One region of the Vibrio sp. HB236076 genome, then DNA from elsewhere that is predicted to be linked to it. Evidence: predicted binding sites of a transcription regulator. Region 1 holds the regulator's gene; the other holds the start of a gene.
What was found. The regulator CRP, encoded in region 1, controls carbon source genes, mostly activating them, when cyclic AMP is high. The targets are predictions, from matches to a motif close to TGTGANNNNNNTCACA.
Positions count from the first base shown of each region.

Region 2: a site for CRP is predicted at 1,469-1,484, ahead of udp (uridine phosphorylase). Genes of this name have one in related genera too.

Region 1 covers NZ_CP162601.1:234,168-237,593, reverse strand. Annotated here, with positions in the region: gene AB0763_RS01105 (YheU family protein) at 1-112, shown strand, start outside; gene AB0763_RS01100 (phosphoribulokinase) at 298-1,167, shown strand; gene crp (cAMP-activated global transcriptional regulator CRP) at 1,405-2,037, shown strand; gene AB0763_RS01090 (hypothetical protein) at 2,139-2,723, opposite strand; gene AB0763_RS01085 (aspartate aminotransferase family protein) at 3,023-3,426, opposite strand, start outside.
Region 2 covers NZ_CP162601.1:1,251,149-1,254,574, reverse strand. Annotated here, with positions in the region: gene AB0763_RS05510 (DUF1887 family protein) at 1-572, shown strand, start outside; gene udp (uridine phosphorylase) at 634-1,398, opposite strand; gene AB0763_RS05500 (CBS domain-containing protein) at 1,603-2,019, opposite strand; gene efeB (iron uptake transporter deferrochelatase/peroxidase subunit) at 2,255-3,426, opposite strand, start outside.

The DNA of each region.
Region 1 (3,426 bases):
TAAAACCTTACTCGCTCGTGGTGAGGCCCACGTCGTTTATTCTGAACTTCACGAAACCGTCAATATTCAAACTCGTCAATCAATGACTCAAGCAACACACGATGCGTTGTGATCACAGATGCGTGTTTGTGGTATGCTACCAGTAGAATTATTTGTTTGGCTAACTCAAGGTGAGAAAGCCATCCCATTGTTGCCGTTTAAATCAGTCTCAGCCATGTGTTCATGATATTGTCTTCGGCAACATTACATACTAACCGTTATAAACACAGGTTGTGTTGAAATAAGACAAGGGTTGTCATGTCAGCGAAACATCCTATCATCGCCGTCACCGGTTCATCGGGTGCCGGAACTACAACCACTTCCGAAGCTTTTCGCAAAATGTTCAATATGTTGAGCATCAAACCCGCGTGGGTTGAAGGGGATAGCTTCCATCGCTTCACGCGCCCAGAAATGGACATTGAAATACGCAAAGCCCGTGAACAAGGTCGCCATATCAGCTACTTTGGTCCACAAGCCAACGACTTCGAATCGCTGGCCAATTTTTTTCGTCGCTATGGGCGCGATGGCAGCGGTCAAGTACGTCGCTACCTGCACAGCTTTGATGAAGCGGTCCCTTTTAATCAAATGCCGGGAACGTTCACCCCTTGGCAAGAATTACCCGACGATACCAATGTGCTTTTTTACGAAGGCTTACACGGTGGCGTGGTCGACGGTGAAGTCAACGTCGCGCAACACGTCGATTTTTTGATCGGTATGGTACCTATCGTGAACTTGGAGTGGATTCAAAAGTTTGTCCGCGATACCCGTGACCGAGGTCACTCGCGCGAAGCCGTGATGGACTCCATCGTTCGCTCAATGGACGATTACTTGAACTTTATCACCCCGCAGTTTTCACGGACTCATATCAATTTTCAGCGCGTGCCAACCGTTGATACCTCCAACCCACTGAATGCGAAAGGCATACCCAGTTTAGATGAGAGCTTTGTCGTCATTCGCTTTCGAGGCATTAAAAACGTCGACTTCCCTTATTTATTAGCCATGATCGACGGTTCTTTTATGTCACGTCACAATACGCTTGTCGTACCTGGTGGCAAAATGAGCTTTGCCATGGAATTGATCGTGCGGCCCTTGCTTCAGCAATTGATAGAATCCGGTAAAATCAGCTAATTCTTTTCCATTCACAGCAAGGAATAATAAATATGTGACAGTGTGCACACTTTTACTGCGAACTTGCTTGACGAAAGTAGTTAGAATCGAGATAAGTATCTAGTAACAGATACAAATTTTATGATAAAGAACAATACTTGCAGCGAGTCGATGGAACTCTTATGCTAGGAGTCTGGTTTTCAGCTTCGCTACACTATGGATAGCAGCAAGTGCACTCTGCAGAGGAAGTAAAAGATTATGGTTCTAAGTAAACCGAATACCGATCCAACATTAGATTGGTTCTTGTCTCACTGTCACATTCATAAATACCCGTCAAAGAGTACTTTGATTCACGCGGGAGAGAAAGCCGAAACCTTATACTTCATTGTCAAAGGCACCGTTGCCGTTTTGATTAAAGATGAAGAAGGCAAAGAAATGATCCTTTCTTACCTCAATCAAGGTGACTTTATTGGCGAGCTAGGCTTATTTGAAGAAGGCCTTGAGCGTACGGCTTGGGTTCGTGCGAAAAGCGCCTGTGAAGTGGCTGAGATCTCGTACAAAAAATTCCGTCAGCTGATTCAAGTCAACCCAGAAGTGTTGATGCGTTTGGCGAGTCAAGTATCAAAACGCCTGCAAGTAACCAGTCAAAAAGTGGGTGATCTTGCTTTCCTTGACGTAACCGGTCGCATTGCACAAACGTTACTGAACCTAGCCAAACAGCCCGATGCGATGACGCACCCTGATGGCATGCAGATCAAAATTACTCGCCAAGAAATTGGTCAAATCGTTGGCTGTTCTCGCGAGACCGTAGGTCGTATTTTGAAAATGCTTGAAGAGCAAAATCTCATCTCTGCGCACGGCAAAACTATTGTCGTTTACGGCACACGTTAACTTTTTATTGTTGCGACAGAGAACGACGAATAAATCAAACGCCTGGGCTAAGCTCAGGCGTTTTTTTTCGTCTCATCAATCCATTTCAAGATGATCGAGATTTAAAGGTGATTAACCTTGTGAACTAGGCCTCGCAACATCAAGCTGTATTGCACAAAACGGCTTTGTCTAGGGGTGAGCATCTGCGGTTGATACTGAGCCATAAGACGATACAAATGATACAAAGAAACTTGCTTAGCGACCCACCAAGTTAGCCAACTGCTTCGAGACTTTAAGGTAGCGCGCTCAAAGTCGACCATACTGATTTTGCCTTGTGGTGACACCAACAGATCGCGAATCGGCAATGAGTGACGTGCTACGCCCGCTTTGAGCATTGCTCTGACTAAGTGGTGCAACTGGTGTAAGTGTGACTCTGATAGGCGATTGGGTCGTACCCCGCTCAAGCGTGTCATACGCAAAAGATGCATGTCATCAAAGCTCTCTAGTAACTGAGGAAAACCTTTGATCCCTTTAAGCTGTATGAGCGCCAACTTTTCAATCATATAGCGCCTATGAGTGCTTTCTTTGGATTTAAATTGCTTGCTCACCATTGATTCAGCAATGGTGAGACGCATTTTCCCTGTTTCGTATACTCCATCAATAACGCGTTTATTGTCTGGCTTTTTCGTGTCTACAAAAGGTTTCATGATGCTTTACTCTCAAAGAAAAATGAACGCTGCTCATCGCCTGACACTCATTTTGATTGAGTGAGGGAGAGTATATTCATGTCACAAGATAAGATCAGCGCGATTGTAACAGCCGTATGAGCAGAAAAATAATCAAAGCTCATGATGAAAAAGCCATCATCTATTGATAGAAATAGAAAGGAATTCGAAATGAAAAAGAGTAAAAAAATGCCCGGCCCAACAGGCCAGGCATAATGAATTGGCGATACTAACCCGCGTAAATCAGTAGTAAATAACCACTAGAAAGTCGCGGTTAGGTATTAAAACAAACTCGCGACGGCTTTTTCCAAACGCTTAAGGCCTTCATTCATTTCTTCTTTAGTGATGACCAGTGAAGGAGTAAAACGAACAACATTGGCTCCCGCAACCAAGACCAATAAACCTTGCTCGCCAGCCGCGGTCAGAATCTCTTTTGCGCGTCCTTGCCATTGTTCATTTAAAGCCGCGCCAATTAATAACCCTTTACCACGGATCTCTGCAAATATCGGGTACTGTTGATTAATCGCAGCTAACCCTTCACGTAACCATTGCTCGCGCTCTTTCACCCCAGCCAAAGTGTCTGCCTGAGAAGTAATATCGACAACCGCTTGCGCGACAGCACAGGCCAAAGGGTTCCCCCCATAAGTCGAGCCATGTGTACCCGGTTGAAAGTGTTCTGCCAGCT
Region 2 (3,426 bases), 1.0 Mb from region 1:
GCTTAGAGGTAAAATTAACTGAAAAGCAGCAAGGCTATCGCGAACTCAATATACTCCTCACCGATTTAGTTGAAGCGAATATCGCCACTTATCACAATGGGTTGCTCTGCTTTGCTAACGAAGATGCCAGACGGTTTTCCAATGGAGAATGGCTAGAAACATTGGTTCACAGTACCGTGCGTGACATCCAAAATACCATGCCAACCATTCAAGATCGCTCGCTTAACGTCCAAGTCTATCGAAAACTCGGTGATTATGAAGTTCGCAACGAACTCGATGTCGCTACTGTTGTAAACAATAAGCTGCATATTATTGAATGTAAAACCAAAGGGATGAGAGATGATGGTGATGACACGCTGTACAAACTAGAATCGCTTCGAGATCTGCTTGGCGGTTTACAAGCGCGAGCCATGCTGGTGAGTTTTCGACCTTTGCGCCATAACGATATTACCCGAGCACAAGATTTGGGACTGGCTATTATCGGCCCAGATGAATTGAAAGATTTAAAACAACATTTGGTTAACTGGTTTGTTGAAGCTGGGGGTAATGATGATTGCCAAGTCAGTTTATAATGGATAGAAAATCGACATAGGACCCAGTCACCTGGGCCCTTTATTTAATCACTGAGGAAACTTAGGCCGTTAACAAGTTTTTTGCTGCCGCAACGACAACGGCAATCGAGCGTTTTTCCGTCTCTTTGAGCGTCTCGTGATCGGGCGTTTCTTGCTGGCTGCGGTTAATAATAACTCCAGCCACACAACCGGCTTGCAAACCTGAACTGGCACACATGGTTAACAAGGTTGCTGACTCCATTTCAAAGTTCAGTACGCCCATGTCTTGCCACTCTTTCATTGAGCCTTGGAATCGACGCACAACTCGACCACTAAAGGTGTCGTAACGCTCTTGACCTGGGTAAAAAGTATCACTTGATGCGGTCACTCCAGTATGGACTGTAACACCAGACTCTACAGCTGCCGATTTCATCGCCGTCGCAACGTCAAAATCAGCGACTGCAGGAAATTCTAATGGGGCAAAGTGAGTGCTAGCACCGTCAAGTCTCACCGACCCTGTCGTTACGATCATATCCCCTACATTGACATGGGGTTGAATAGCGCCTGTAGTGCCGACACGCAAAAAGCGCGTTACACCTAACTGAGCTAACTCTTCCACCGCAATCGATGTTGAAGGACCGCCAATTCCGGTTGAACAAATCACCACAGGATGACCTGCTAATTGTGCACGGTAAAGTGTATATTCGCGATGACTGGCCAGAAAAACGGGGTTCTCCATCAGATTGGCAATTTTTTCCACTCGAGCAGGGTCGCCGGGAATGATCGCCAACGTAGAGCCAGCGAGATCTTCTTTCGTCACCCCTAAGTGAAATACGGCATTAGACATGGTCGTCTCCTAAATTATGATTTTTTTGTGCGGGTACATAATGCACTTTACCGCGCACCAAAAAAAATATCATGACATAAATCACAATTTATCATAGGAAATTACAACCAATTTCACAAAACAATGAGATAAACTGCAAAAAAACAAGTTTAACCGCTCAATAAAGTGGCTTTCAAAGCTTTACTCGACAGCACTGGCCAGACATTATACCGGGTGGCGAAAACAATCATCCAAGCTTAAACTCACTGCTTTCAGAACCTGGTGACGAGAGATCACACCCACTAATTTACCATCATCAATGACGGGGTACATTTTGGGTTTACCTGCCTGTATCATTTGTGCCAGCTCAATGATTGGCATACTAGACGGTACTGAGAGAACTTCACGATGCATGCAATCTTCTACAGTGTGACTGTCTTGGCAAAAATAGCTCGCTTTAACTAGACTGTCCAACAAGTCTTGTTCAGACAGAAAACCAATGACTTTTTTTTGCTCATCAATGACTGGCCCACCAAAGAGTTCACTGTTGATCACTTTGTGCAGTGCCGCACTCAATGGCATTTCTTTACTAAAAGTAATAGCCTGTAACGTCATAAAATCTTTTACTAACATGGTTTTCATAAGCCACCTCCGTGGTGGTTAATATGGCCTTATCTTAATTGTCGACCATATTTTAATTTTTGCTAATCAGAGCGGCATTTTTTATTCATTCTATTAATATTTTCAAATTAAACGTTCATCGAGTTACGTCTTCAAACTATCAAACTGGCAGACAGTAGCTCTCTAAAAATCTAAAAAAAGCGGCCATGAATATGGCCGCTTGTCGATTAGCAAAGGAGGCTTCAGTCGTACTCACCTAAGTCTCAAGTAATTTTTGCCCGAGATACTCACCTTGTTTAACGCCAGGAAGGGCAAAATAGTAACCACCACCAAAAGGTTTTATATACTCTTCTAACTCTTCTCCGTTCAGTCGGCCTTGAGTGGCAATAAAACCTGTCATTAGATCCGCTTGATAACCAATGAACAATAGTCCCACGTCCAATTGACCGTTGAGCGCGGTGTTATAAGAGTAACTGTAACTGCGTCTTAATAAGAGATATTCAGGCATTCCCTCAGTTCGTGGGTTTGCTCTTCTCATGTGCGACCCCAACAGAATTCGTTGGCCCTTAGGATCGCTCTGATAATCAGGGTCATCATGCTCATGACGCTTACCTATTGGAGCTCCTGTATCGCGGTGACGACCAAAGATAGCCTCTTGCTCTTGCAGTGGCGTTCTATCCCAGTGCTCAACAAAAAAGCGAATTAAGCGCACGACTTGATAACTGCCACCGTGCGCCCATTTTGGTTCATTCCTGCTATTGACCCACAACATTCGATTGACAACTTCCGGTTGATTCGGTGGGTTGACCGTCCCATCGCGAAATCCAAGCAAGTTAATCGGGGTTCTTCGCCCTTGAGAAGCGGCTGCATGGGGAGAAATAAAACCATCACGACGCCATTTCACTGACAAATAGGCTGGTGTATGTTTGATAATATCTCGCAACGCATGCAGGGTCGTATCGGCACTATTTGCACAAAATTGAATTAAGAGATCGCCGTGACACCACTCACTTTGTAATCCATCATTGGGAAATTGTGTCATGGTCATTAACTGACTTGGCTTTAAGTCACTAAGCCCAAAACGTTCATCAAATAATGAAGCACCAACAGAAACCGTGATAGTTAAATTATCAGGATGAATGTATGGCCCGAGCATCCCTGAATCAAGTGGTGGGTATTTGTCATTTCTACTAGGCGCTTTACCACCGCTCATTAAAAAGTCACTGCGCTGCGTCAAAATCTTAAATAAGGCTTGTAAACCAGCTTTATCAACCGCTAACACATCAAAAGCGACAATTGCCGCATTTGCTTGTTGAGCAGTCACAATACCGGATTGATGAGTGCCGTAAAAAGCCTGCGCTTGCTGTTCCGCCTGCGTTGTTTGCAGGTCGTCAACCGCTGGTTTACGCCCTTCAGCAAGGTGATTTT